DNA from 4 places in the Pseudomonas sp. NPDC077451 genome. Region 1 is predicted to be linked to each of the others. Evidence: riboswitches for the same ligand, from Rfam matches in the RefSeq annotation. Region 1 holds a riboswitch; each other region holds the start of a gene.
What was found. Region 1 has a riboswitch for cobalamin ahead of cobG (precorrin-3B synthase). Riboswitches for the same ligand answer to the same signal wherever they lie in the genome.
Positions count from the first base shown of each region.

Region 2: another riboswitch for cobalamin. It lies ahead of btuB (TonB-dependent vitamin B12 receptor); the one in region 1 lies ahead of cobG (precorrin-3B synthase).
Region 3: another riboswitch for cobalamin. It lies ahead of ACIGHL_RS06990 (hypothetical protein); the one in region 1 lies ahead of cobG (precorrin-3B synthase).
Region 4: another riboswitch for cobalamin. It lies ahead of ACIGHL_RS11290 (TonB-dependent receptor); the one in region 1 lies ahead of cobG (precorrin-3B synthase).

Region 1 covers NZ_JBITVX010000006.1:280,763-288,181, forward strand. The annotation lists gene cobJ (precorrin-3B C(17)-methyltransferase) at 1-929, opposite strand, end outside; gene ACIGHL_RS12635 (precorrin-2 C(20)-methyltransferase) at 972-1,718, opposite strand; gene ACIGHL_RS12640 (precorrin-8X methylmutase) at 1,718-2,344, opposite strand; gene cobG (precorrin-3B synthase) at 2,337-3,671, opposite strand; cobalamin riboswitch at 3,772-3,972, opposite strand; gene cbiE (precorrin-6y C5,15-methyltransferase (decarboxylating) subunit CbiE) at 4,046-5,251, shown strand; gene ACIGHL_RS12655 (cobalt-precorrin-6A reductase) at 5,248-5,994, shown strand; gene ACIGHL_RS12660 ((2Fe-2S) ferredoxin domain-containing protein) at 6,048-6,764, shown strand; gene ACIGHL_RS12665 (substrate-binding periplasmic protein) at 6,868-7,419, opposite strand, start outside.
Region 2 covers NZ_JBITVX010000001.1:446,207-453,625, reverse strand. The annotation lists gene btuB (TonB-dependent vitamin B12 receptor) at 1-1,389, opposite strand, end outside; cobalamin riboswitch at 1,467-1,683, opposite strand; gene ACIGHL_RS02115 (metallophosphoesterase family protein) at 1,843-2,646, shown strand; gene nhaD (sodium:proton antiporter NhaD) at 2,695-3,960, opposite strand; gene ACIGHL_RS02105 (hypothetical protein) at 4,122-4,442, opposite strand; gene ACIGHL_RS02100 (C40 family peptidase) at 4,513-5,043, opposite strand; gene ACIGHL_RS02095 (C40 family peptidase) at 5,127-5,774, opposite strand; gene ACIGHL_RS02090 (cytochrome b/b6 domain-containing protein) at 5,897-6,487, opposite strand; gene ACIGHL_RS02085 (group II truncated hemoglobin) at 6,502-6,963, opposite strand; gene ACIGHL_RS02080 (cyd operon YbgE family protein) at 7,034-7,327, opposite strand; gene cydX (cytochrome bd-I oxidase subunit CydX) at 7,308-7,419, opposite strand, start outside.
Region 3 covers NZ_JBITVX010000003.1:83,425-90,843, reverse strand. The annotation lists gene ACIGHL_RS07005 (leucine-rich repeat-containing protein kinase family protein) at 1-1,006, shown strand, start outside; gene ACIGHL_RS07000 (3-phosphoshikimate 1-carboxyvinyltransferase) at 1,054-1,503, shown strand; gene ACIGHL_RS06995 (cobaltochelatase subunit CobN) at 2,148-2,426, opposite strand; gene ACIGHL_RS06990 (hypothetical protein) at 2,527-2,814, opposite strand; cobalamin riboswitch at 2,904-3,036, opposite strand; gene ACIGHL_RS06985 (DUF2970 domain-containing protein) at 3,196-3,414, shown strand; gene ACIGHL_RS06980 (nitrite/sulfite reductase) at 3,781-5,439, shown strand; gene ACIGHL_RS06975 (DUF934 domain-containing protein) at 5,423-5,917, shown strand; gene ACIGHL_RS06970 (YhdH/YhfP family quinone oxidoreductase) at 6,187-7,176, opposite strand; gene sohB (protease SohB) at 7,188-7,419, opposite strand, start outside.
Region 4 covers NZ_JBITVX010000005.1:299,680-307,098, forward strand. The annotation lists gene ACIGHL_RS11255 (cation efflux transmembrane domain-containing protein) at 1-46, opposite strand, end outside; gene ACIGHL_RS11260 (Cd(II)/Pb(II)-responsive transcriptional regulator) at 153-578, shown strand; gene ACIGHL_RS11265 (sulfite exporter TauE/SafE family protein) at 758-1,543, shown strand; gene ACIGHL_RS11270 (exodeoxyribonuclease VII small subunit) at 1,626-1,868, shown strand; gene ACIGHL_RS11275 (polyprenyl synthetase family protein) at 1,865-2,752, shown strand; gene dxs (1-deoxy-D-xylulose-5-phosphate synthase) at 2,882-4,783, shown strand; cobalamin riboswitch at 5,043-5,255, shown strand; gene ACIGHL_RS11285 (hypothetical protein) at 5,211-5,336, shown strand; gene ACIGHL_RS11290 (TonB-dependent receptor) at 5,339-7,261, shown strand; gene ACIGHL_RS11295 (cobalamin-binding protein) at 7,268-7,419, opposite strand, start outside.

The DNA of each region.
Region 1 (7,419 bases):
ATCACCGTCAGCGAGCCGCGTGGCTGACCGATCTTCTCTATGTCGATGGGCTCATCTGCCAGTAACAGTTGTGCGCGCTGGCTGCGGCTGTGCTGCGGCGGCAGCTGCTTGATGTCATCGCTGAAGCGGATCGGCAGGCCCAGCTGGTTGGCGGTGTACTGCACATCGGCGTCGGTCATGAGGTCGAGCGGAGCGATGAGGCAGGCGAGGCTGTGCAGAGAAACGCCGGACTCATCGATCAGTCGGTGCACCTCGGCATCCAGCGCCGGGCCCCCGTGTTCGACATGGATCGCAACCTGCTTGGGGTGGATGCAGAGGGTAGACGCGTCTTCCTGCCTGAGCGGGCTGACGGTCACCCGGTGTTGCGCGTGCGGGTCGAGCGGCAGGCTGAGTTCATCCAGCCAGGGCGCCGGGCCTTCGACGCGCACCGGCGCGCCCGCCAGCAGATCACTGACAAAGCGTTTGCCTTGGTCCAGATCCGCCAGCACATAACCGGGGGGCGGGGAGAGCAAGCAGGCGCCGAAGCGCAGCTCGCCGCTGGTGGTGATGGCCGGGCTGACCTCCAGCACAGTGGCGATCTCCCGTGCCATCCGGTTTACGCCTGCCAGGCCGCCGAGCAAGGGCACCACGGCGCTGCCATCTTCACCAACCACCAGTACCGGAGGCTCGTTGCCCTTGTCGCCGAGTACTGGCGCGAGGCTGCGAATGACGATGCCTGCCGCGCACAGCGCGATGATCGGCGTGTTGGCTCGATACAGATCGCGCAGATGCTCGCCGAAGTTTTCGTACGTGGCATCGACCTCGGTCGTTCGGCCTCGGAGCCCGTGGACCTGCGCCTCAGGGTAAAGGCGCTGTATCCGCCTGCCTGTTTCGAGGGCGGAGGCGCCGAGTACGACGATGGCGGGTGCTGGGGTGGCGGGGCCGGGCATAGTGCATCCGTAAATCAGGGGAGACGGGTGAATGAGGAGGGCTTAGCCGCGCCACTTCTCGCCGGGGACGAGGATCATCGAAAAATAGGGGGACGACATCGGTTCCACCTCATCCAACGGGACGATCTTCTGATTGGCCATGGTGGCCCGTTCGACATAGTGCGCGCGCTTTTCCAGCCCGAGCTCCTGCAGCACACGGCGGACTTTTTCGAAGTTGCGCCCGAGCTTCATGATCACCGCTGCTTCGGCATCGCGCAGGCGTTGCTTGAGCTCCGCCTCCGGCAGCACGCCGGACAGCACGGACAGGCTCTGATTGCGGTAGACCAGTGGCGTGCCGAGCACCGAAGTGCAGCCCAGCATTGAGCAAACTCCGGGCACGACCTCGACCGGATAGTCCGCTGCCAGGCGGTCGTGCAGGTACATGTAGGAGCCGTAGAAGAACGGGTCGCCTTCGCAGATCACCGCCACGTCGCGCCCGGCGTCGAGTTCAGCGGCAATCTGCACCGCGCAGGTGTCGTAGAAATCGCTGATCACATCCTCGTAGGAGAACGGCGGGGCGAGCTTTTCGGTGGTGACCGGGTAGACCAGCGGCATGCGCTGCTGGCCGTCGGTCAGGTGCTGCTCGATGATCCCGAAGGCGTTGCCGCCCTGGCCCTTGCTGGCTTTTGCCTTGGCCACGAAATACCCGACCACAGCCGCGCTCTGCAGCAGGCGCAGGGCTTTCAGCGTGATCAGTTCGGGATCGCCCGGGCCTACACCCAGCCCGATCAGCCGTCCTTTGCCTTCCATCACTCCACCTCCGTCGCGAGGGCGTTGACCGCAGCAACCGCCATCGCACTGCCGCCGCGCCGGCCGCGCACGACCACATAGGGCACGCCGCGGCTGTCCGCCGCCAGCGCGTCCTTGGATTCCGCCGCGCCGATGAACCCGACCGGCATGCCGATGATCAGCGCAGGCTTTGGGGCGCCGGCATCGAGCATTTCCAGCAGGTAGAAGAGCGCGGTCGGCGCGTTGCCGATCACCACCACGCTGCCTTCCAGATGCTCGCGCCAATGCTCCAGCGCAGCCGCGGATCGGGTATTGCCCAGCGTCTTGGCGAGGTCCGGCACGCCGTCATCATGCAGGGTGCAGACGACCCGGTTGTTCTTCGGCAAGCGCGGCCGGGTGATGCCTTCGGCCACCATGCGCGCATCGCAGAGGATCGGCGCGCCGGCCTGCAGCGCGGCACGGCCGGCCGCCCCGGCGCCTGGAGAGAAGGCGAGATCGCTGACGATGTCGACCATTCCGCAGGCGTGGATCACCCGCACGGCGAGCTTTTCCATGTCAGGCGGAATCGCGCTGAGATCGGCTTCTGCACGAATGGTGGCGAAGGAGCGCCGGTAGATTTCCTGACCGTCGCGGATGTAATCAAGCATGGGTGCGTCCCGTTGCGTGGTGCTGGGCGAGCCAGGCGCCCGCTTGGTCGATGTTCATGGGGGGTGCCAGTGGTTGGCCGAAACCGGCCACATTCGCGGCGCGCTCGTAGAGCTGATAGCGGCCGTCGCCGACTGCAAGCAGCGTGTAAGGCGCGACATGCGCAGCCGCGCAGGAGCGCGAGCAACCGCTGAGGTGTACGTGCGGGTGCGCGCCGTGCTGTTGCAGGCAGGCCGCCAACTCCAGAGCGTCGTGCTTGGTGTCGGCCAGCCCGCGCGCGCAGCCGGCAGAACCGGTGCAGGCAATCAGGTTGGCCAGGGGGGCGGCTCTATAGGTAAGCAACCCGACTTGCCTGAGGGCTGCGAGCACGTTGTCCGCCTCGTGGATCTGCACGTTTGGAATCAGCAGGCTCTGCCATGGCGTGAGTCGCAGGCTGCCGTCCCCGTGCCGCTGGGCCAGCTCGGTCACGGCGTGAAGCTGTCCGGCATCGATCCGCCCCAGCGGCGCGCTGGCCGCAACAATCGCCAGCCCTCGCTGGCGTTGCGCGACGATGCCAAAAGGCGCGTCTGCCGCCGGGGTTTGCCGCTGCCAATTGGCCGGCACGGGCGAAAGAGCAGTGGGCAGGCGTGCCTGTACCCGACGCAATAGCTCCTCGGCCGGGATGCATTCGAGCAGCTGGCGCATGCGGCTCTGCTCCGGGCCAGCGCACTCGAGAAAGGTCAGCAGCATCGCCTCGACCAGCTGCACGGCGTCGGTCGCAGCGACCATGCCGATAGGCTTGCCGGTCGGATAGCCCGCCAGCCCGAACACCAGCTGCTGCGGGGTGCCGGGAAGGGCGCGCAGCCAGAGGTCATGGGCGTGCTCCAGCATGCACAGGCTTTCGCCGCCATCGAGCTGAATGGCGAACTTGGCGGACAAGGCGTGCAGCGCTCGGTTGTCCTGTAGCAGGGCCAGCAAGTCTTCGGCCAGTGGCCGGGTGTCCATGTGCTGCTGGCGATCCAGGCCTGCAGCGGGGCTCAGCATGAGATTGCGTACGTCGTCGGCATCGGCCACCGACGGGCCAAGACTCGCGTCCAGCAGTGCGCGGATTAGGTCTTGCTCCGATTCGGCCCGTACGCCGCGAATCTGCAGGTTGCTGCGGTTGGTCAGCTCGAGCACGCCACTGGCATGGTGCTGAGCTGCTTCGGCGATCACGCGCGCCTGATTCGCGGCAAGAACGCCGCCGGGTAGCTTGATTCGGCAGATGCCACCATCCAGCGCCTGCACGATGCGCAGCAGGCCAGGGCACGCGCTGGGGCGTGGAACGGGCAGTTCAGTCATGGGAGGCATGGTCGCGCACGGTGTCACCTGAAACTAAAGACGCGGCGACCAGACCGGCAGAGTTCGGTGAACTCCGTTGGCATCGGTACACCCCGCCCGATGTTGGCACTCGCGACCAGCGTCGTCGGCAGGTCTCCTGGCTGACAGGTCATCATCATCCGCGGCCTTCCCGGTTTCCCAGTGGCATGCGTGCGGAGGATTCGCTGTTTACAGTTGCGGGGGCAGCTCGGTCACGATCATGAGATCGCTCCGTATTCCCTCTTAGGCCCTTGGCGTAGTCGCGGCGGGCACCGACGAAGGCGCTATTATGCCCGCTTTGCCCGACGACGCGACAGCCAAGCCTGTCGCCTGACGAAGGCTTGGCATAGTGATGGAGAGGCGGGATGACGCCCTGGTTGACGGTGGTGGGTATCGGCGAAGACGGCTGGGCCGGGCTCGGCGAAGCGGCTCGACAGGCGCTCGATGAGGCAACACGCATCATCGGCGGTGATCGGCAGCTGGCGCTGTTGTCCGACAATCTGCAGGGCCGGGGAGAACGCTGGCCGAGCCCGTTCAGTCTTGACCCGGTCCTGTCACGCCGGGGCACCCCGCTGTGCGTATTGGCAAGCGGCGATCCGATGTTCTATGGCATCGGCGCCACCTTGGCGCGACAACTGGATGCCGCTGAGATGCGCGTGTTTTCAGCGCCGTCGTCCGTATCTCTGGCGGCGGCGCGCCTTGGCTGGCCATTACAGGAGACGGAGGTCGTTTCCCTGGTCGCGAGGCCGCTCGCGGCGCTGAACGCCCGGATGTTTCCCGGTGCCCGCCTGTTGATCCTGTGCAATGACGGAACGAGCCCCGCGCAGGTGGCGCAGTTGCTGGCGAGCCGCGGTTTCGGCGCAAGCCGTTTGACCGCGCTTGAGCATCTGGGCGGAGCAAAGGAACGCCGCCTGGACTCACTCGCCACGGAATGGTCCTTCGATGCCATCGCCGATCTGAATCTGCTGGCCGTCGAATGCATGCCCGACGCGGATGCCCAGTGCCTGCCGCTCACACCCGGTCTTGCCGATCACCTCTACCGACACGACGGCCAGCTGACCAAACGGGACGTGCGGGCGCTGACCCTGGCCCGCCTCGCACCCATGCCCGGCGAACTGCTGTGGGATGTCGGCGCCGGCTGCGGCTCTATCGGCATCGAATGGATGCGTGCTCATCCCAGTTGCCGCGCCATCGCGGTAGAGGCCGATGCGGGGCGTCAGGCCCATATCGAACATAACCGCGACGCGCTTGGGGTTACCGCATTGAAATTGGTGGCCGGTCACGCACCGGAGGCATTGGCAGACCTCCCCGAGCCGGATGCGATCTTCATCGGCGGCGGCGTCACGGTTGCGGGTGTGATGGAGCATTGCTGGGCCAGCCTGAAGCCCGGTGGGCGGTTGCTCGCCAATGCGGTGACCCTGCAGAGCGAGGCGCTGCTGATGAGCTGGCGTGAACGCATTGGCGGCGAGTTGACCCGGATATCCGTGGCGCATGCGCAGCCGCTAGGCGGTTTCGACACCTGGCGTGGGGCGTTGCCGATCATGCTGCTGCAGGTCGAGAAGCCGCGATGATTCGCATCCTGCTGCTCGGCGGTACGGGCGATGCTTTGCGCCTTGCGCGGAGCCTCGGTCCACCGCATGTCTACAGTCTCGCCGGCCTGGGCCGCGTGCCCGACGACCTCAAATGCCAGGTCCGCGTCGGCGGCTTTGGCGGTGCGCAAGGGCTGGCAGCCTTCATCGCGGCGGAACGTATCGAATTGCTGGTCGATGTTACGCACCCCTACGCGGCGCAGATCAGCACTAACGCAGCAATCGCGGCGGAACAGGCAGGAATTCCATGCTGGGCCTTGCGACGACCTGTCTGGCAGGCCGGTAGCGGAGATGATTGGCGCGAAGTGGATGACTGGGATGAGCTGATCGCGGCCATGAGCGACTTCCGCCGGCCCTTCTTCACGCTCGGGCGCGAGCCGCTGGCGCACCTACACGAGACCCCAGAACACCAGCACTGGACGGTGCGTTGCCTGGATGCTCAGCCGGCCGCTGATCGCGCCGAGATCATCGGCGACCGCGGCCCCTTCAGCCTTGAAGCCGAGCGTCAGCTGTTCGAGCGGTTGGACTGCGATGTGTTGATCAGCAAAAACAGCGGCGGCGATTCCACCGAACCGAAACTGCAGGTGGCTCGCGAGCGAGGCCTGCCGGTGTTGCTGCTGCGCCGGCCGATGCTCCCGGCGGTAACCCGGGAATTCATGCGCCGGGATGATCTACAAACAGCGCTCATGGCTCTTGGCGTCATCACCGGTGGTGCTACCGCCTGATCGCTCACCTTCGGCCGTCGCTGCTAGACTGCGCGCCGCTAAGGAGAGAGCCAATGACTACCGCTGTTTCACCCTACGCACGGGTCCTGTTCGCCGGCCCCGATCTGTCCGCAGGTTCTTTCGCCGAGGTATTCAGGGCGCGTCTGGCCACGCTGCGCGGCGAGCAAGCACTGCGGGATGTGATCGATACGGGTTCGGGCTACGGCCCGCTTTGGCAGGCGGTCCGTGAAAGCGCTCGACCGCTTCTGGTGATCGACCTTGAGCCGCAGAGCAGCAGTGCCCATCTCGACTGGCTGCGCAGCGAACTCATGCAATTCGAGGGTGCTGATCGCATCTTCGTAGCCAGCGCGATCGGTACTGCGGAGGCGCTGCCCGTCGAAGCGGCCTGCGCCCTGATCGAGCGAACGGAGCTGCACCTGCCGTGCACTGAAGTTGCACCGCTTCCAGCCGTGCACGCCTGGTCGAAGATCCCGCTGCATGAGCATCGTGTGCTGCTGTGCAATGGTCCACGCTGCACCCGTCGCGGTGCGTTGCCGCTCTGGAAAGGGCTGCGGGAAAAGCTCAAGGCTGCGGGCAAGCTCGAGTGCGAGGGCGGCGTGCACATCACCCGCACCCAGTGTCAGTTTCCCTGCGATCAGGGCCCGACGCTGAGCGTCTATCCGGCGGGCAAGTGGTACCGCGTGCGCAACGAGGCGGAGGTGACGCGCCTGGTCGACGAGCTGTTCGTCGGCGGGCGTGAGGTGCCCGAGTTGCTGATGCCGAATCAGTAACCAGGCGAGGCGCCTTGATCACCGGGCAGGGCCTGAGAAACGCTCGGCAAAGGTTGGAATGCGCGGTATTGCCTTGGCGAGCGGCCTGCGCCCTGGAACGCCGCTACTCCTCCGGTAGGTCGAGGTCTTCACCGGCTGCTGACATCTCGGCATAGGCTCGGTCCAGTGAATCGACGACCGCCTGGCTGTCTTCAGTGTGGCGGGACACGATGAAGCGAATGGCGACCTTATGCAGCTCCACATGGGGAAGCGCCTCCATGCCGAGGCGATTCAGGGCCTGGCTCACCGGAACCTCGTAGTCGAGCAGATAGTCCGCACGGCGGTGTTTCAACATCTCCAATGCTGAGGTATGGGTGGCCGTCCGGTGTAGGCGAATCTGCAGCTGCGGGTCGTGCAGCATCTGGTTCACCTGTGGCCAGTAGTTGTAGCCACCAATGATGATGACGCCGCGTTTCCGCAGGCTGCTTGGCATGGTCGGGCGTGGGGTGTCGGGCCGGTGATAGAGGTTGAGGCTGATTTGGGCGAGGGTTTCCCGACCCTCCAGGGTGTCGGCTTGCAACTCAGGTTTGCCCGGCGCGCCGGGCCAGATATCGACAGTGCCGTTCTGCAGGGCTGCGTACAGCCGGGCACTCGGCAGGCCGCGGAATTGCGCCTG
Region 2 (7,419 bases), on a different contig from region 1:
ACCCTTCAGGCCCAGCTCATAGCTTTGCGACTCTTCCGGCAGCAGGTCAGGATTGCCAGCCGTGAAGCCGGTGTCTGGTGCATAGAGATCATTGAAAGTGGGCGCCTTGAAAGCCGTGCCGTATGACGCGCTCAGCATCAGGTTGTCGCGCAGGTCATAGCTCCAGCCGAGATTGCCGGTGTCATGGTTCCCGAACTGCTCGTTGTCATCGCGACGCAGGCCAGCCAACAAGCCGTGGCGGCCGAAGCGGCCCTGATACTGCAGGTAGGCGCCCTTGTTATCGCGGGCGTCCACTGCATAGTCGTCCGTGACGTCGATGCGGTCTTGCTGGTAATCAAAACCCAGGGTGAGCAACTGGTCGTCGGCCACACTGAAGTCGTTCTGCCAATTGAAAGAATCACGCTTGGTGTCAAAGCGAGAATAGAAACGACCGTCGCGGAAGTTGTCAGTGTTGTCTTCGCTGTGACCGGCCTGCAGCGTCACCAACCACGGTTCGAGCGGCTTGAATCGTGCCCGGCCACCGATGACTTGCTGGCTTCCGTCGCTATAGGCGAAGCGACCTGTCGCACCTGAGGTAGACCGAGAGTCGTAGTCACTGTGGGTGTCGACGTGCAGCCAACTGCCGTCCAGCTCCAATCCATTGTCGAAGCGATATCCACCTCGCAAGGCACCGGACAGCTCGCGATAGCCGTCCGCATCGGGTTCGTAGGAGCGTGGTGCTGACGGCCGATAGGCCCTTGAATTGATACCGTCGGTTGACGCGCTCGCCACGCCGAGATTGAACCATCCGGCACCCTGGCTACCGGATATGCCAGCGGTACCGTCGAAGCTGGAGCGGCTGCCCGCGCCAGCGGAAAAATAGGGCTTGAACCCTTCGCCCTCTCCACGCCGCGTGAAGATCTGCATGACGCCGCCTACCGCTTCCGAACCGTACAGGCTGGAACGAGGGCCGCGGACCAGTTCAATACGCTCGATTTGCTCGACCGGAATGTTCTCCAGCGATGCACCGCCTGATGTGGCCGAACCGATTTTCACCCCATCGACCAAAACCAGCAGATGCTGGCTGCTGGTGCCACGTACATAGACGGCCGAAGTCTTGCCACGGCCGCCGTTGGCGGCCACATTGACGCCCGCGAGGCCGCGCAGCAGCTCGGAAACGCTCTGCGCCTGGCTGCGTACAATCTGTTCGCGAGTAATGACGCTGGTGGAAGCAATACGGCTGAGCGCCTGCTCGGTGCGCGTGGCTGTAACCACCTGGTCGTTGAGGTTCAGCGGTTGGACCGGCTGAGCATGGGAAAGCGAAACATAGCCAAGCAGCAGGCACGCCGCTGAGGTGTTGAGGGTCTTGCAGATCAAGTCCAGGTCTCCGTCGTGCCCGCCGCACGACATCAGTCGATAAGGGCAGACGGAGAATGCGAAAGGAGCGCAGGTGCAAGCAGCCGCACCCCGATCAGCGCCCGCCGCCCTGCCGTGGAATGCGACAGGCCGGTCTCCGGGCTTGCGAGCGGATGCCTTGCATCCCGGAACCGCGGCCTTCCCATGCCTGTGGCACAGTGGCTGTGAGCGGTGTCCTGTCTCGCCTACCGTTGCGGGGGCAGCGCCGGAATCTTCATCGAATGAACCGGCTTCCCTGTTTCACCCATTGGCTTTTAGCCAGGGGGCACCTGAAGCAGCGCGGAGGTTAGTCCAAGGCCCTGCACAGCGCAACCGAAAGCGATCAGGGCCAACGCCGCAACACGTTTCGATACCGCTGCCTGCGATTTACCGGAACGCCGGGCGCCGAATGGCTTCGAATGCAACAATGCCACCCGTCACGCACACCAGACGAGAAGACGCCCACCCATGACCAGCATCGTGCAGATTTCCGACACCCACTTCGGCACCGAAGAGGCCGCCGTCGTGCAAGCCATGGAAGACCACGTGCGCGAGCATGGCGCGGATCTGCTGATCTTTTCCGGCGACATCACGCAGCGCGCCAAGGCCGGACAGTTCGCCGACGCCCAGGCCTTCGTCCAGCGCTTGCATGGTCACGGCATCCCGGAAACACTGGTGATTCCGGGTAACCATGACATCCCGCTGTACAACGTCTTTGCTCGCTTCCTCATGCCTTACCGCAACTACCGTCGCCACTTCGGTGAGGATTTGGAGCCAACCTTCGAGAATGACGAGGTGTTGGTGATGGGTCTCAACACTACCCACCCGCGACGGCACAAGGATGGGCTGGTGACGGACGAGCAAGTGCAGGCCGTGACGCGGCGGCTCAAGCAGAGCGATCCGAACAAAGTGCGTATTGTCGTGGCGCACCAGCCTTTCGGCGCGATGGTGCTGAGCGATCTGAGCAATCTGCAGCACAACGCCGATGCTGCGCTGCACCGCTGGGCCGATGAAGGATTGGACCTGGTTATGGGCGGGCACATTCACCTGCCCTATGTATTGCCGTTGTCCAAGCAGTACACCGCGTTGTCACGGGAGATCTGGATGGTTCAGGCCGGAACCACCCTGTCATCACGAGTCCGTGGTACATCGCCGAACTCGTTCAATCGCATGAAGCTGCACCCTGGCGCCGACAAGAAGGTCTGCGTCGAACGCTGGGACCTGCTCGATGATCAATTCGTGCTCGGCTCGCACTTCAACCTGCACTGGTAAGCGCGGCAGCTCACCCAACGGCTATGAGCGACCGCGCCCAAGCGCGACTCAGCCCAGCGAGCCCGCCACTACCAGGCCGGTCAGATAGACGCCAGCGAAGCCAAGATTGAATGCGATGAACAGATACAGGCTGTACTTGAGATAGCTACCGAAGGTCAGCCCCGGCACCTTACTCATGGCCACAATGCCCGCCGCGGACCCGATGACCAGCAGCGAACCGCCCACGCCGACTGCATAGGTCAGTACCATCCACTCGGCAATCCCCATCTCGAGCCCGGACTTCAGCAGTGCAGCGGTCAGGGGTACGTTGTCGATCGCAGCAGACAAGATGCCCATCAGGTAGTTGGCCACCACTGCAGGCACCTGATCGTAGATTTGCACCAACCCATCGAGCACATTGATTTCCTTGAGCATGCCGACCAACAGCAGGATGCCGAGGAAGAACAGCAGGGTCTCGAATTCGACTTGGCGCACGTATTCCAGAATCGGATCGGTTTCAATGTCATCGCTGAAGAAGCGCGCCACCAGAAACATAATCGACAAGCCGGTCAGGAAGGTCAGCACGGGCGGTATCTGGAAGAAGAAGTTACCAGCGATGGTGCACAAAATGGTGCCAAGGAAAATCAGTGCGATGGCAATATCAACCCGGCGGACATCGGTGCGATGGCTTTCCACCACCACCTGACCGTTCATGCCCAGCGAGAGCATCGCCGCCAGCAGCATCACCGCCAGGAACGCCGGAAGCGCCAACAGCAGCAGTTGCAGAATCTGTACTTTCCCGGCAAGGAAGATCATCAAGGTGGTTACGTCACCAGTGATCAGCGCCACGCCACCCGAGTTCACCGCAAACACGACCAGCGCCGCGTATTTGATCGTCTTTTCGGCGCTGAGCTTGAGCGACATGATCAGCGTGATCGATACCAGCGTGGCGGTAATGTTGTCCGCCAACGAGGAAAACACGAAGCAGAACGTCGCGGTCAGGAACAGCAGCTGCCGTTCGCTGATTTGTTTTGGCAGGACCAGATAGATCAGGTTTTCAATCAACCCTTTCTTGTTCAGATAGGCAACGAAGGTCATCGCGGCGACGAGGAATATCCACAGCCCGGCGATTTCGGCAATGTTCTCGTTGAGGCTTTCCAGAACCAGATCGCGCTCGGCGCCTTCTGGGGAAAAAATGAACAGCAACATCCAAGCAAAGGTTCCAAAGAACAGCGTGACCTTGGCTTTGTTGATGTGGGTGATTTCTTCAAGAACGACACCGAGCAGAGCGGCCACGGCAAGGCCGATCAGCACATACTGAAGTATTTCAGGCATGGGGCACCTAGAGCATAAGGGGAACGGTCTGTGCGCAGGATGCGCACCCGAGAAGTTGGGGCGCCGATCATAGCCAAAGTGCGACAACTCGACACCTGGCAAATGTCAAACCGGAGAGTATTTCGAATTATTCCGACGCACTGACCCAGACACTGTCGAAACTAATGGCGCGGCACGAACCCGGCCGGCTTGGTCGACAGCCAGTCCACAAAGGTGCGCAGGCCTGGATCGGCTAATAATGCGTCGCGGCTGTTATAGCGGAGCGCCAGCTCCTTCTCGCTGAACAGGCGATGAATCTGGTTATGACAGGGCCGGCAGACCCAGAGTGTTGCGGTGATTCGCTCTTCGCGCCCGAAGCGTTTGCGTACGTAGCTTTTGCCATGTAACGCCTTGGGAATCAGGTGATGGCGGGTCAAAGGCGTCTGACGTAGGCACAGCTCGCACGCTTCAGGTGGGTCAGGCAAACGCAGGAGAGGTGCCATCGAAAGATTCCACAGTCGCAGCCCCAAGCAGAAAAGTGGCCGCGCCTGTCATGTTCAGCTCCAGCCAGCGTTACGGATTTTGTGCGAGACGCTCACTGTCGAGCACGCGCTTGGCGCTGAGGTAGTTCTTCTGCCAGTAACCGTTGGAAAGACTGTCCAGACGTACCGTTCCGCCGGTTGAGGGCGCATGGACGAAACGTCCTTCGCCGACATAGATGGCCGCGTGGCTGACATGGCGCCCGCCGCTGGTGGCAAAGAACAGCAGATCACCCGCTTTCAAGTCATTACGCCTGATAGTGGCGCCCCGCATGGCGTTCATCTCGCGAGTCGTACGTGGCAAAGCGACACCGGCCGCGCCTCGGTAGACATAGTTGATCAGACCGCTGCAATCGAAGCCGCCATCCGGGGTGTTGCCGCCGTAGCGATACGGCGTACCGACCAGACCCAAAGCGGAGAACAAAACCTCCTCAGCTGTGCCGGGAAACTGTTGGGGTGGTGGTGAAGGCGCGGCGACGATGGGCTCGACCGGTGCTTGGCTGGAACAAGCAGCAAGCAGCATCGCGGCCAGCAGAACAGCTGTAGAACGAGCCAGAGAAGGCATGGCAGAGCAGTCCAGGCAAATGAGCCATCACTCTGCCGGCATGCGGAAGTGGATGCAAGCCTGATGCGGGCCTATCTCAACACTCAGTGATGAGTGGGGATGGCGCTTGAGTTATGGGCGAGCGCCAGGACACGCTTGGCCTGCATGAAGCTGGAACGCCAGTACTTGTCATCAAGGCTATCGACGCGAACGCCGCCGCTGCGACTGCTGGACGAGTGAATGAACCGGTCGCCGCCAATGTAGATGCCGGCGTGGCTGACCTGGCCGCGCCCGCGGTTATTGAAGAAGACCACATCGCCCGGCTCCAACTCGCTGCGTTTGATCTTCGGCGCGTCCAGATTGATCATTTCGCGGGTCGAGCGTGGCAGCTCGATGCCAGCCTCCTTGCGAAACAGGAAGCTGACGAAGCCGCTGCAATCAAAGCCAGTTTTTCTGGAGCTACCACCATAGCGGTACGGGGTGCCCACCAGCGTGAAACCGCGCTCAAGCAAACTGTCGGCTAGAGCCGGCAACTCGTAGCTCTGGTCGTCGGCGAACTCAGGAAGTTGCTGCTCGGTGGGTTCGGCTGTTACCGCTTCAGGGTCGGCATCCGCCTCCGACGTTTCAATCGGGAAATCGAATTGAAAGCGCTGCGTCAGCAGCGGACTTTCGGTTTGCTCCGGCTGCATGGCACAGGCCGTCAACAACGTGATCAGAGCAAAGGGCAACAGGGGTGCGAGGCGTTGGCGCATAGCACTGACAGGCCGGGAAGTCGAAAGTGGCGAGACTATGCCTGCCATCGTTCCGATGAGCAAATTCTATTGCGGAAAATGTGACCGACTAACTGCGGCAAAACGTCTGCGCGGCCTGCACTTCAACTCACAGTTGATCGTCCGCGGCGGCGGTTTTCACGGCACAACCCGAAGATCGCCCCTAACAGGTTATCGCCTCTGAGTTGGTGGACCACAGCGAACATTACGTGGCCATACCAGTAGTACCAGAGCAGCTGGCCGAAGAATTTATGCTGCAAGGTGTAGCGTGTGAACGCCAAACCGTCGGCTGGTGGGCCGACGTGCCCCGGAGGGATCATCGCGAACAAAACCATACCCGTCGCTGCACAGCCACTGAGCGCCAGCAGGCCCAGCCCATGCACGAAGCTGGAAAGCCCGCGACGCGGGCCGCTTTGCGGCAACTTGCCGTGCACCAGGTCTAAACCCTCGCGCAACACCATCCGGCGGCCTTCGCGCCCCCACGGGAACAAGCGCTGCAGGTCGTACACGGCATAGCTGTAAAGCCAGAACAGCAGCACAATCAGTGCCGCCAGCATGCCGACCAACCGATGCCAGGGAAACAGGTATTGGCTGCCAGGATCGGACATCCACAAGCTGCTGAACTGCTGGAACATCGCGGTCACGGCGACGGCCCAGTGCAACAGGCGCAACCTGATATCCCAACGTTCAGCCATGATCGTCCCGCTGTTCAACGCCCACAGCGCTCGCCTCCAGGCGTCGAGGCCGAGCAGCCGAAGCCGCCACCATCGCAAGTACGTGGCGCATCATTGCGCAGCATCTCGGCCATTTGCATGATCGCCTGCTCGAGGCGAACCCTCAGGGTGGCGTCCATGGTGATATCTGCCAATGCTTGGCGCATGCACAGCATCCACTGGTCGCGCTCGGCCTCACCTATCTGGAAAAAGCGATGTCGCATTCGCAGCCGCGGATGGCCGTGCTTCTCAATGAAGCGGGAAGGTCCGCCCAGCCATCCGGAGAGAAAGTCGAAGAGCCGCTCGCGGATCTGAGTGGTATCCGCGCCGTGCATGTCGCGCACTGTCTCGACGCCGGGTTCGCTGAGCATGACGTCATAGAAGCGGTCGACCAGCTGGCGTAGCGGCGTATCGCCGCCCAGTTGCTGGTAAGGAGTGGGCTCAACGGTTGCGTTCACGTATTGCTCCTCTGAATAAGCCGAACCGGTTGCAAAGAACTGTGCCGCCGCGGCAGATCGGCCAGCCGCGCTACTGCTGCGCCCGCCACAGGATCAGGTAGCCAAGCCCCATCAGCAGCCAGGCGGCGGCTGGATGGAACAGCAGGCGCCAAAGCCAATGCTGCGGCACGAAGCCGACGCCATGAATGAAGCCCGCCGATATGCCCCACATCACCAGCATCAGCCGCGAATGGTCATATCCACCTGCTCCGTCGAGCATCGCCGCAGGGTGAATCAGCAACAGCAGGGCCAGCGGCGCGGCCAGCAGCAGCGAGAGCACGCAGCCGGGCCTGCGGTAGAGGATGCTATTGACCGAGCCGATCACGGCCTGGCTCCGCATCGAGGTCTTGGGTCGCTTCGAACCAGAGCGCGCTGATGATGCCGAAGCTACAAGCCAGCAGTACGCCGAGAATCCAG
Region 3 (7,419 bases), on a different contig from region 1:
CAACCAGCTCGAAGCGGTGCCTGACGAGATTGGACGCTGCGACCGCCTGCAGAAGCTGATGCTCGCCGGCAACCAGCTAGCCGCATTGCCCGAATCGCTTGCTCGCTGCCGCCAGTTGGAATTGCTGCGCATCGCCGCCAATCACTTGCCAGCATTGCCGCAGTGGCTGTTGTCTATGCCGCGTCTCAGTTGGCTGGCGTTCGCCGGCAACCCGTTCAGCGATGCATTGGAATCGCAGACCTTGGCGCAGCATCCGCTGCCACCGGTCGACCGCAGGCAGATCACGTTCGGCGACGTGCTTGGCCAGGGCGCATCGGGCGTCGTTCATCGTGCTGACTGGCAAGCGCCCGGCCAGCCGAGCCGTGCCATGGCAGCCAAACTGTTCAAAGGCAGCCTGACCAGCGATGGGCTGCCTCACAGCGAGATGGCGGCCTGTATTGCCGCGGGCGAACATCCCAACCTGATCGGCATTGCCGGACCACTGGCCGAGCACACCGATGCGCTACCGGGCTTGCTGATGGAGCTCATCGATCCTTCTTACCGGGTGCTCGCCGATCCGCCATCATTAGCCAGTTGCACCCGTGACTGCTACGCACCCGGGCAGCGGTTCTCCGCCGAACAGCTGCTGCGGATCGCGACAGGTGCAGCTTCTGCAACCAGCCACCTCCACACGCGCGGCATCCTGCATGGCGACCTCTACGCACATAACCTGCTGGTCGATTCGCGCGGCCAAGCGCTGCTCAGCGATTTCGGCGCCGCCTCGTTCTTCGATCCGGAAACCACTGCGGGTCAGGCGCTAAGGCGTATTGAAGCGCGTGCGTTCGGCTGTTTGCTCGAGGAATTACTGGACCGCTGCGATGCATACGGTCAGGACGAGCGCTTGACGACCCTCGCCACCCTGCAGGGTCAATGCATGCAGGAAAACCCCAGCCACCGCCCCGATTTCGACCAGCTGGTCGAGCAGTTGCAGCAAATAACAGCGCAACAGAGCGTTTCGGCCGGGTAGTTGCATAAGCCATCGTCCCTCTCGCTTCCCGACGGCAACCTGACGCTATGCTCGCTCCAGAATCAAAACCCGATGAAGCATCTGAATGCTACGCCAGCACCCAGGAAACCGTCACGCTCGACCAGGACCCGTTCGTGGTCGGACTCAAGCAACGGCTTCCTGAAGAGCTGCGCGAGACGTTCACACCGCAGCAACTGGATGCTTTACGCAATGCCTTCGCCACCCGCTCGTGGGCCAGGCACAAGCTTGATCTGCGCAGTACTTTTAGCCTGTGGAGCAACCAGTACTATTTCGTGTTGGTTGGCGGGCGAAACAAGCGCAGCCTGAGCCGAGCCCAACGGAGCCTGTCGCTAGCGGCCAAAGCCGGAGCGATCACGGCGTTTCTGTTCTTCTCGGTACTGATCGGCCTGGTCGCGCTCTATCTGGTCAAGTCGGCACTCGGAATCAATCTGCTGCCGAACTATTCGCTGGGGCTGTGGGATTGGTTCAAAGGATGACCGATAGCAGGCCTGCAGATGAAGAGTCTGCAACGATCTCCGCAGCAGCCAACTGAACAATTGATTGTCGAACACGCTACGCAACTCCCCTCGGCCGAGGCCCACGACCACGCCAGATGCCAAGCCCCAATAGCAGCAGAACGATCAGCGCAGCCAGCTAAAGGTATCGGCTGGCGCTTTGATCACCTTGGGTTTCAGCTTGATCTGGCGCGGCTGGTGGCGTGTCCGTCGCCTCCGGCTGAATCTCGCTGATACTGCTCGGTGCGTTCGTTTGCGGCACCGCGCGCAGTGCCGAATCGAGCCGAGCCTGCAGTGCGTCGCGCAATGGGTCAGATAGCTTCGGCAACAGCCACTCGAACCGGCCGGGTATGCCCACTTCCCGGCAAGCCGTGCTCAGCAACCAGGGCTGCGAACTGCTCGGCCAGCGCGTGATGGGTCGCCTCGCCGGCCTTCCAAAAGCCCTTCTGAATCGCCACCAGCATGATTGCGAGCATGTTGCTTTTGACATGGACGTTGGCGCCCTTCTCGAGAAAGGCATCGACTCCAAGCGCGTGTACGCATTCGAGCACTGCAAGCTGATCAGCATAGAGATCGCGAAACAAACCGGAGGTGGTGAACATCAGCTCGCGTCGCTCGCGCCCGGTTTAAAGCAGGTATCGCTTGATGCCTTCGACGATGCCCCGGCTGTTCCACACAGGCTCTACGCCAAGCAGGGCCAGTCCGAAGGCGATCATGGCGCGTTCATCACGGACGGTATCGGATGCCCAGAGAATGACGGCCTCGCGTCCGCCCTGCTCCATTGGCCGCTGTCGCGCACAGTTGGCCAGCTCGCTACCGATACTCCAGCGGATGCGACTCGGGATCAGGCTACTGTCGAGCGCATGGAAATTGCGCCCGGTCGGTAACGCCTCCGGCGTACGGATCGGATGGTTGCAAATACCATGCGGTCATTGGTGCGGCTCATCGCCACCAACGCCTGGTCGCTGTGCATGATGAAGCGCTCGCCCGTGCTGTATCGCTCGATCAACGGTTGCAAATGGTCGACTTCCGTCCCGAATACGCCCACCACGAGCAAGCGCCTTCCACTGGCAACCATTGGACGATCGCGGCGTCGTCCAGCTCTGCCAGTTGCTCCGGAGTCCGGGCGCTAACGGTACGCTCAGGGAATCGTTGCTTTAGCAAAGCGGCAGCTGAAGCGAACTCGGCAGCGCTGTATTGGGAAATGATCGCGTTGATCTGACTGGCACTGACCGGCGCCACTTGCGTCAGTAACAGAAGCGCTAGTGCCACGCAGCGAAAGGCGAAAGACATGCCCATTTCATCCGGGTGCAGTGGGCAACAGATAAGGCGCCTAGCCAAACCGGCACAGCGACAAAACTGAGGACGTCGCCCACCGCGACAGTTCCTGGGAAGTACGGGCTGGTATCGGGTTCGGTCGAATCGACTCTACCGTTGCGGGGGCAGCATCAGCTTGCATTGATTTCCCATTTAACCCGGACCATGATCCGGGCACCACGCACTTCAATTGTTCAACCGCTGGGCGGCCGAGGCGCGAACCTTAGGCGCCGACCTAGGCAAGCTCAAGCAACAACAAGCGTGACGACCCGTTGACGTCGCTGGACATCACATTGATCTCTCCAGAATCAGGATTGCTGACTAGACTTCAAGGCAGTCAGCCTCACGGAGACACTTATGGACGACGATAGGCAACCCAAATCGCTCACGCTACGGCAGATGCTTCAAAGTATGCTGGCCGGCGCTTTGGGCGTGCAGAGCGGGAAGAATCGGGTGCGGGACTTCAGCCACGGTAAACCCAGCCATTTCATTCTGCTCGGGGTCGGCTTCACCGTAGCGTTCGTCCTGGTGATTCTGGGGGTCGTCAAGCTGGTGCTCTATCTAGTCGGCGTTTGACCCGGTTATGTAGAGGCCGCCAGGCTATTGGTGGCTAACCCAGAACACTGCTGTCGCCACCGCGAGCAGGATCAGAAAGAAGATCGCGGCGGCATCTGCGCAGCTGTCATTATCATGGCGTTTCAAATGCTCTGACACAGGGGCGTACCTTGTTGTTGAGGATCGCATTGATTGCAGTTAAGACCATGCAAACGGAGCGCTCAAGGCCGGCGATTGAAATGTCTGAAAAGCAGCGTTTCGTTCTAAACATATTCCCAAACATCACTTTTGCGCATAAACGCTAGCTGGTATCGTGCCGGCCTCCCATCAACGGGTGCGCGGCCGTGCGCGCAGAAGCTGTAGACAGCCTGAAAAAACAGGACATTTATGTACGTATACGACCAGTATGACCAACACATCATCGAGGATCGCGTGCGTCAGTTCCGTGACCAGATTCGCCGCTATCTCGCCGGTGAACTGACTGACGCAGAATTGTTGCCTCTTCGCCTGCAGAACGGTCTGTACATCCAGCGCTATGCGCCGATGCTGCGCATTGCTGTGCCTTATGGGCTGTTGTCGTCTACTCAGATCCGCAAGCTGGCCGACATCACCCGTCGGTACGATAAGGGCTATGCCCACATCAGTACCCGTACCAACGTGCAGCTCAACTGGCCCGAGCTGGAGGATGTCCCTGACATTCTCGCCGAACTGGCAACCGTGCAGATGCACGCCATCCAGACCAGCGGCAACTGCATCCGCAATACCACCACCGACCAGTTCGCCGGCGTGGCCAAAGACGAGCTAGTCGACCCCCGCCCCTGGTGCGAGATCATTCGTCAGTGGTCGACTTTCCATCCAGAATTCGCATTCCTGCCACGCAAGTTCAAGATTGCGGTAAACGGCGCTGCAAGTGACCGTGCAGCCATTGAGGTCCATGACATCGGGCTCGAAGCGGTCAACAACGAGGCAGGCGAGCTGGGCTTCCGCGTATCCGTGGGTGGCGGTCTTGGCCGTACGCCGATCGTGGGCAGCTTTATCAATGAGTTCCTGCCATGGCAGCACCTGTTGACCTATCTCGATGCGATTCTGCGTGTGTATAACCGCTATGGTCGTCGTGATAACAAGTTCAAGGCGCGCATCAAGATTCTGGTCAAGGCCCTAACGCCTGAAGTGTTTGCCGAGCGTGTAGAGGCCGAGTGGTCGTATTTGAAAGACGGCGCGAATACTTTGACCGAAGCCGAAGTCGAGCGGGTCAGCAAATTCTTCGTCGACCCGGAGTACAAGTCTCTTGAAGATCAGATCGCTGTGCTCGCCCAGCTTGATGCCGAGCACCCAGGCTTCGCTCGCTGGCGTGAGCGCAACGTTGTCGCTCACAAGAAACCCGGTTACGCAGCGGTCACGTTGTCGCTGAAAAGCACTGGCGTAGCGCCAGGTGACGTTACAGACAAGCAGCTCGAGACCATTGCCGATCTGGCGGATAGATACAGCTTTGGCGAAGTACGCAACTCCCACGAGCAGAACATGATCCTGGCCGATGTCGAGCAATCACGTCTGTTCGAGCTGTGGCACGAGTTACGCGAACTCGGAGTCGCCACGCCGAACATCGGCTTGCTGACTGACATCATCTGCTGCCCAGGTGGCGACTTCTGCTCCCTGGCGAATGCCAAATCGATCCCGATCGCCGAAGCCATTCAACGCCGCTTCGATGACATGGATTACCTGTTTGACATCGGCGATATCGACCTGAACATCTCCGGTTGCATGAACGCATGCGGACACCACCATGTGGGTCACATCGGCATTCTTGGCGTAGACAAAAAAGGCGCCGAGTTCTATCAGGTTTCACTCGGCGGCAGCTCCGGTCGTAACGCGAGCCTGGGTCAGATCCTCGGTCCGTCCTTTGCCCAGGACGTCATGCCCGACGTGATCGAAAAGGTGATCGGTGTGTACGTGGAGCGCCGTACGGAAGATGAACAGTTTCTCGATACTTTCCGCCGAATCGGTATCGACCCCTTCAAGGAGCGCGTTTATGCAGCGAATCATTAAGGACGGCCAGGTTATCGACGAAACCTGGCACCTGCTGCCCAAGGACGTGACCCTCGATGGCCTGTCCAATTGCGACGATCTGATCGTACCCTTCCAGCTATGGCTCGATCATGCTCATGCCCTCAAGGTTCGTGACGGCGGTCTCGGAGTCTGGCTGGATTCCGACGAGGCCGTGGAGGAGATTGCCGATGACCTGGAAAATTTTCAGGTCATCGCACTGAACTTCCCCGCGTTCACCGACGGCCGTCATTACTCGACTGCGCGACTGCTACGAGATCGCTACGGTTACAAAGGCGAAATCCGCGCCATCGGAGACGTGTTGCGTGATCAGCTATTCTACATGCGCCGTTGCGGCTTCGATGCCTTTGCCGTGCGCCCTGATCGCGACCCTCATGATGCGCTGGAAGGTCTGAATGATTTCTCAGTCACTTACCAGGCCGCCGCAGACGAACCTCTTCCGCTGTTTCGCCGCAGATAAGGCAGACCCAACGCTACGCTGTAAAAAACCCGCCTGTTTGGCGGGTTTTTCATTACTGGTACATCCAAAAGTTCGGATGCTCTATCCGCTCGATTGCGGTGGTAGAGTTCCTACCGAAGGCTGCCTTGATTTTCTCTGCCAGTGTTTTCATGAGCGGCTCCTGCTGCGTTGAAGTAGCGTTAGCTTCTCTCAATCGATAACAGCGGAGAAATCGGTTTTTACTATGCTCAACAAGCAAAACGCTAATAGCGTCGCGTCTGCCTATACGCTCAGTCGAGTCGAACCAACATCCTTCCGGTTTGCTGACCAGCTAAGGTACGCTCGATCGCTTCAGGCAACTGTTCCAGCGAAATCTCCTGCACCAGGTCGTCTAGATTAGGCAGCTTCCACTGCACTGAAAGCTTGTCCCACATCGAAGCTTTGACGACCAGAGGGATCTCAACCGAATCGACGCCCAGTAGATTTACCCCACGCAAGATGAACGGCAGTACGTTAGCCTGAAAATGCGTCCCAGCGGTCAAGCCGCAACATGCCACGCTCGCACCACGCTGCAGCGACTTCACCACGTTGAACAGAATATCGCCACCGACAGTATCGACCGCCCCCGCCCATTGCTCTTTGAGCAGGGGCTTCTCGGTGCCAGCCTGTAACGCGCTACGCTCAACGACTTGGGTCGCCCCAAGCTTGCGAAGAAAGTCGCCTTGTTCGGCCTTGCCCGTCACTGCAGCCACCTTGTATCCCAGGCGGGACAACAGGGCTATCGCAATGCTGCCGACCCCGCCGGTCGCGCCCGTTACCAGAATCGGCGCGTCAGTTGGCTCGAGACCTGCTTGCTCAAGTTTATCTATGCACAGTGCAGCGGTCAGGCCAGCCGTGCCGAGGGCCATGGCCTCACGCAGCGAAAGCCCTACCGGGCGCTTAATGACCCACGCTGCCGGAACCCGAATGTACTGACCGAAACCACCAGCGGTATTCATTCCAAGGTCATAACCGGTGACGATCACTTCATCACCTATGGAAAAGTCGGCCACACTTGACTCGGCAACAGTCCCTGCCGCATCGATACCGGGCGTGTGTGGAAAGCTGCGAGTGACGCCGCGATTGCCGCTCGCCGATAAGGCATCCTTGTAATTGAGCGACGAGTAGGTGACTCGGATCAGTACTTCGCCTGCCGGCAACTCGTCAGTGTCCCGTTCCATCAGGCTTGTTTCGAAACGACCACCGTTTTCATTGGTTTGCAGTGCTTTGAAGCGAGCCATTAGTAAACCCCTTATTGCCAGAAACGTTGTTCATTAAGACGCGTCCAGCCCTTCAGCACACCGTGCTCGAGGACCGTGCTTGCAGCCATGCCGAATCGCTCAGGCAGACTTTTCTTCTCTGCGTAATGCAGCTGGAACAGATCAGCCTCACGGGCCCGGGAGGCCAGGTATTCATCGCTGGTTTGCAATTCATCAACCAATTGTTTGCCGAGCGCCGCGATCCCGAGCCACACCTCACCCGTA
Region 4 (7,419 bases), on a different contig from region 1:
TGACCGCTGGGGTTGAACAACCGGAATCACAGCATCTCGACGACATGGAATGCCCTCCTGAACTATATTCGGAGCCATTGCACACCCTGGAGCAACTCCAGGGTCAAGCCATTTTTTAGACATTTAGCTGCTTTACGAATGAGGAGACCCCGATGCGCATAGGTGAACTGAGCACAGCAGCCAATGTGGACGTCGAAACCATTCGCTATTACGAAAAGATCGGCTTGATGCCCGCCCCTGAGCGCGGTTCCAACGGCTACCGATCCTATTCTTCCAGGCAGCTGGCGCAACTGACGTTCATCCGCCACTGCCGCGCGCTGGATATCGGGCTGGCTGACATTCGCCGGCTGCTTGAATTTTCCAATCACCCGGACGCCAGCTGCGGCGACATCAACCACCTGATCGACGAGCAGCTCGAACGCGTCCGTACGCGACTGGAAAACCTCCATGCCCTGGAGCTTCAGTTACAGGAGCTACGCAGCTGCTGCACCGGCAATCGCGCCATGCATGGCTGCGGCATCCTCAACGAGCTGACCAGTTCGCCAGCGGCTAACAAGGCCGGCATCACGCAGCCGTAGCAGTCGGTTTTAGGCGACCCGACAATCGCCGGTCAGCACTTGGCGTCGCGCCCGGCTCCGCTAACGCGTGGCTTGTCGGCATGTGGCTGACGCCAACCGCTGGTGATTGATATTGCAGGTGCTTGGCGCAACGCAGCGGCAGCGATAATCTTCGTCTCTTTTTGCCTCGAGCCCTCCCGATGCCCTTGTTCGATATGCTGCTATTGATCGCTGCCGGCTTTGCCGCGGGAGGCATGAACGCACTCGCAGGCGGCGGTACCTTCTTTTCATTTCCAGCATTGCTTGCCACGGGCTTGCCGCCAGTGACCGCCAACGCGACCAACGCGGTTGCGCTCTGGCCCGCCAGCCTCGCCGGCGCCTGGGCCGCACGCTCGGCGTTACGCCCTCTTGGCCGCTACCTGATCCCCCTGCTACTGGCAGGCTTGATTGGTGGTTTGCTCGGCGGCCTTTTGCTGCTGGCCAGCGGCGATGACGTCTTCAGCCTGCTGATTCCCTGGCTGCTGTTGCTCGCCACCGCGCTGTTCGCCGCCAGTCCCTGGTTGAGCCGCTGGCTCGCGGCGCGCCGCAAGGACACTAACGCGGTGCCGCCTCATGCCCCGACATCGCTGGCCGCTCACGCGCTGGTCTCGATCTACGGCGGCTATTTCGGTGCCGGCATGGGCATCCTGCAGCTGGCGGCGTTTTCCATCGAAGGCCATCAGCTGGTCCGCGCCAATGCGCTGAAAAACCTGATCTCGGCGGTGATCTACAGCGTCGCCACAGCGACCTTCGTCATCGCCGGACGGGTGAGCGGCTACGAGCTGGCGATCCTGCTGGTGGGCACCACGTTTGGCGGCTACGCTGGCGGCGCGCTGAGCAAGAAACTGCCCGCGACCTGGTTGCGTCTGTTCGTGATTCTGGTGGGCAGCAGCATGACCCTTTACTATTTCCAGGCCATGTACTGGCCGTCACCGGCAGGCCTCTAGCCCGCTCGGCTTATGGCGTATGCCGGCCAGCTCTGCTAGTGTCGCGCCCGTTTCAGAGCAGCCGCAGAGAACAGGTTCCGCCATGGCCCGCAAGAAAGTCGCCCTCGATTTCGAACAATCCCTCGCCGAGTTGCAGCAGCTGGTCGAGCGTCTGGAAAGCGGCGAGCTGTCGCTGGAAGACTCGCTGACCTGCTTTGAGCAGGGCATCGGTCTGACCCGTGACTGCCAGGCAGCGCTCAGCCAGGCCGAACAGAAAGTGCAGATCCTTCTGGAGCGTGACGGCAAGTTGCAGGAAGCGCCATTCGAGGCGGATTCCGAAGCATGATCGGCGACTACCAGAAACGCTGCCAGCAACGCGTCGACAACTGCCTCGGCACACTCTTCTCACCACCGCGCCCGCAACTCGACCGTCTTTACCAGGCCATGCGCTACAGCGTGATGAACGGAGGCAAGCGCGTCCGTCCCCTGCTGGTCTACGCCGCCTGCGAAGCGCTCGAAGGTGACGTTGCCCTGGCCGATGGCGCAGCCTGTGCCGTCGAGCTGATTCATGCCTATTCGCTGGTGCACGATGATCTGCCAGCCATGGACGACGATGACCTGCGCCGCGGCCAACCCACCACCCACAAGGCCTTCGACGAAGCCTGCGCGATTCTCGCCGGCGATGGCCTGCAGAGCTTCGCGTTTGAAGCTCTTGCGCGCGACCCGCTCAACCCAACCGACCCATCCCTGCGCCTGGACATGCTAGCCAGCCTCGCACGTGCCGCGGGCCCGGCCGGCATGGTCGGCGGCCAGGCAATCGATCTGGGATCGGTGGGACTGAAGCTCGACCGCAACGCTCTGGAGTTGATGCACCGGCACAAGACCGGCGCGCTGATCGAAGTCAGCGTACGTCTCGGCGCCCTCGCCAGTGGCCGTGCCGATGAGCAGAAACTGGCGGCATTGCAGCAGTACGCTCAAGCGGTGGGCCTGGCGTTCCAGGTACAAGACGACATCCTCGATGTGGAAAGCGACACCGCTACGCTGGGCAAACACCAGGGTGCCGATATCGCACGTGACAAGCCCACCTACCCGTCGCTGCTCGGCATGGACAGCGCCAAGACCTATGCGCTGGAGCTGCGTGACCTGGCGCTCGAGGCCGTCGCCCCGTTCGGGCCCAGCGCCGAGCCGCTGCGCCAGTTGGCCTGCTTCATCGTGGAACGCCGCAGTTGACCGGCGAACCGCCACTGCTCGGCGCTGCGTCTGTTCGGCATAACGGCGACCGTTGATGCTTGAGACGTTCTTATCGTTGTAACCATCGGGTAAACTGCGGCTCTTTTTTCAGCCAAAATGATTCGCCCGATGCCCAAGACGTTTCATGAGATTCCTCGGGTCCGCCCTGCGACGCCCGTTCTAGATCGCGCGGCCACGCCCGAGCAGCTGCGCCGGCTAGGCGAAGCGGAACTCGAAGAACTCGCCAACGAACTGCGTCAGGACCTCCTCTACAGCGTAGGCCGGACCGGCGGGCACTTCGGTGCTGGCCTTGGCGTGATCGAGCTGACCATCGCCCTGCATTACGTCTATGACACTCCGAAAGACCGCCTGGTCTGGGATGTCGGTCATCAGGCCTATCCGCACAAAATTCTCACCGGGCGCCGCGAGCGCATGGACAGCCTGCGCCAGAAGGACGGCCTCGCCGCCTTCCCACGCCGTAGCGAGAGCGAGTACGACACCTTTGGCGTCGGCCACTCCAGCACCTCGATCAGCGCCGCACTGGGCATGGCCATCGCCGCCCGCATGCAGGGCAAGAAGCGCAAGTCCATCGCGGTCATCGGCGACGGCGCGCTCACGGCAGGCATGGCCTTCGAAGCACTGAACCATGCGCCGGAAGTCGGTGCGGACATGCTCGTAGTGCTCAACGACAATGACATGTCGATCTCGCGCAATGTCGGCGGACTGTCCAACTACCTGGCCAAGATCCTTTCCAGCCGCACCTATTCGAGCATGCGCGAAGGCAGCAAAAAGGTCCTCTCGCGCCTGCCCGGTGCCTGGGAAATCGCCCGCCGCACCGAGGAGTACGCCAAGGGCATGCTGGTCCCAGGCACGCTGTTCGAAGAACTCGGCTGGAACTACATCGGCCCGATCGACGGCCATGATCTGCCGACGCTGATCGGCACCCTGCGCAACATGCGCGACCTCTCCGGCCCACAGTTTCTGCATGTGGTCACCAAAAAGGGCAAAGGCTTCGCTCCGGCGGAAGTCGACCCGATCACCTGGCACGCGATCAGCAAGCTTGACCCCATCGGCGGCCCGGTCAAGCCGAAGAAACCCAGCGGCCCGAAGTATTCCAACGTGTTCGGCCAATGGCTGTGCGATATGGCTGCGGTAGACCCACGCCTGATGGGTATCACCCCGGCGATGAAGGAAGGCTCGGATCTGATCGATTTCAGCGAGCGTTATCCGGACCGCTATTTCGACGTCGCGATTGCCGAGCAGCATGCGGTTACGCTGGCTGCAGGCATGGCCTGCGAAGGTGCCAAGCCGGTCGTGGCGATCTATTCGACCTTCCTGCAACGCGCCTACGATCAACTGATCCATGACGTCGCGGTGCAGAACCTCGATGTGCTCTTCGCGATCGACCGCGCCGGGCTGGTCGGCGAAGACGGCCCGACCCATGCGGGCAGTTTCGACCTGGCCTATTTGCGCTGCATCCCCGGCATGCTGGTAATGACACCGAGCGACGAGAACGAGATGCGCCGGATGCTCACCACTGGCTACCACTTCCAAGGTCCCGCCGCGGTGCGTTATCCACGCGGCACCGGCCCGAACGCAATGATCGAACCGGGCCTCGAACCGCTTGAAATCGGCAAGGGCGTGGTGCGTCGCGAGGGTACGCAGGTCGCGCTGCTGGTGTTTGGCGTGCAACTACCGGACGCCATGCAGGTTGCCGAAACCCTGAACGCAACAGTCGTAGACATGCGTTTCGTCAAACCCCTGGATGAGGCATTGGTGCGCCAGATAGCCGACAGCCACGCGCTGTTGGTGACCATCGAGGAGAACAGCATCATGGGCGGTGCCGGCAGTGCGGTCGGAGAGTTCCTCGCCGCGCAAAACCTGAGCACACCGCTCCTTCAACTGGGCCTGCCTGACTACTACGTCGAACATGCCAAACCCAGCGAGATGATCAGGGAGTGCGGACTGGACGCCGCCGGTATCGAGGCGGCAGTCAAAGCGCGACTGGCAAGGCTGCACACTCAGCCGTAGGATCCAGCGCCGCCATGGGCAACAGCGAGGCGGTCTGGGTATATGGGAGTCGAATTTCCATACCTCGATCTTCGCTGGGTCCGGGGATGGATGAAACATCATCCACACGACGCTGCCGAAGCTGGGCCGGGCGGATCAATCCCTCCCGGGCCGAGAGCGTCCTAAGCCCCCAACCGATCAGCTCTGTTTACCGCGGCCTTGCACTGAGGCGCGTCGCTCATTCGCTTGTCTTTCCCCAGCCCAGGCCGTAAGGTTCGCGCGATTTCCTATCCGCCCAGGTGTGCACGACCGCCAGGTCCGCATTAAACGGGAAGCCGGTGCGCTCGAAGAGCAAGGCCGGCGCTGCCCCCGCAACGGTAATCGACCGTGATCCAAGGATCACCGCCCGCTCAACCGCCACTGTGCCCAGCACGGGAAGGCGAGCGCGGTGCGCGTCGAAAGCCCGGAGACCGGCCTGGCGGATTCGACTGGTGTTGCGGAGGGCAGCACCGTCAAGCGCGGCTGCGTGCCCTTGCGCTTGTTCCTGCCCTTCTCAAAAGCGCTGAACTTTTGAGGATGTTCGACTTGAAGCCGTCTCGTACCATGCTTGCGCTGGCCCTGATACCGGGCGCTGCTGCCGCCCTGGAACCTTATCAGGCTCCACCAATGGTCATCACCCGAGCGACCGCTCTGGAACGGCCCGCCCCTGCCAGCACCCGCGTGATAGATAGGGATGAAATCGAGCGGAGTGCAGCCAGTAGCCTGATAGAGGTGCTGAACGGGAAAGCTGGTATTCAGATCCGCGACACGCTGGGCGACGGCAATCATGCCTCCATCAGCCTGCGTGGTTTCGGTGATAACGCAGTCAACAACGTGCTGGTTATGGTCGATGGCAGAAGGCTGAACAATCCCAGCTTGAGCGGTCCGGATCTGAACAGCGTGCCGCTCGCTAACATCGAGCGAATCGAGATCTTGCGCGGTGCTGGAACCGTCCTATATGGCGACCAAGCGGTAGGAGGGGTGATCAATATCATCACTCGTCGCCCGACTGGCAACGAAGCCTATGTCGAAACGACCCAGGGCAGTCACGATCTGGAGGCCTACCGGGGACATGTGTCGCAAGAGCTCGGAGGCGGTTTTTCAGCCTTTGCTAGCGGCGAGACAAGGAACGCTGACAACTATCGTGACCACAACAACGCCAGCTACCGCGATGTGTTCGGCCGTCTCCGGTATGAACATGCCAACGGCTGGTTGCTGTACGAGTATCAGAATGTAGACGACGAGCTTCTATACCCGCGCAGCCTCACCATCGTGCAGCGCCGTGCTGATCGCAAGGCCAGCACCTCGAACGAGTGGAACAACAGCAAAACCGACGTGCATCGCGTTGCTGGCGAACAGGCGTTTGGCCGCCACTGGACAGGCAACCTGGATTACACCATCAGAGACAGCGACGGGAATGGACTGATTTCCGGCAGCCCGTTCACCGAAGGCACCAGGGTGGAAACCATCAGCCCCCGCATCACCGCCAACTGGGACAGCGCGGCCGGCCGCAGTGAATGGTTGTTGGGGTTTGACCACCTGAGAGCTGATTACCAGGCGGCGTATAGGCTCTATCCTTCGCTCAGCAGTCTCGCTGAACAAACGCAGCGGGACTGGTATACACAACTCAGCCAGCCACTGACCGATCGCGTCACGCTCAGCCTTGGTTATCGCATCAGTGAAGCCGTCGACCAACACAACGGCCGCAAGCGCAGTGACAACGAAGACAGCTCAAGCATTGCGCTGGGCTGGCAGGTGACTGAGCAGACTCAAGTATTCGTCAAGCGCGAAGAGGTTCTGCGCTGGGCCAACGTCAACGAAAACGCGCTCGTCGAGCCTGGAATCGAATTCCTCAAACCGCAGACGGGCGAGTCATGGGAAGCTGGTGCCACATGGCAGGACGACATCCAGCTGTATCAGGCCAGCCTCTACCGGATCAACCTGGAGGACGAGCTGCTCTACGCGCCTTATGCATTGGGCGGCTGGGGCGCGAATGTGAACCTGGACCGGACTCGCCGCGAAGGACTGCTGCTAGAGGCTGAGCGCGAGTTGTCCGATCGACTCCGCGTCGGTGGTCAGTACAGCTTCACCGACTCAGAACTGAGGGCCGGCGCCAACAAGGGCAACGAGGTTCCCTGGGTATCGCGCCACAGCGCTGCCCTGCATCTTGACTACCAGATCATGACGAACCTGCACGGCTACGTGGAGGCCATTTATACAGGCCCGCGCTACCTGGCCAGCGATGATGGACAGGTAATGCCGAAAGAGGGCGGCTATACGCTGTTCAATGCCGCCGTCCGGTATGAATACCAGGGCCTCAACGCCAAGCTGCGCATCAATAACCTGACCGGCAAGCGCTACGACAGCTATGCCACTTACAGCAGCTGGCAAGCAGGCAACAGGGCCTTGTATCCAGCTCCAGAGGAGGTTGTACAGCTAAGCGTGGGTTATCGTTTCTGATACCGGTCAGTCCGCTGCCAGCGCCATAACTTCGCAGAGCTTCCGGATTGCCCCGAGCATCTGGAAGCTCGGTCGCTCGAGCCCCTTGTCGGGCACTTCCCACAGCTGTCCCTTACGCACCGCTTCCAACTGCGGCCAGGCATTCCATTCGGATAGCT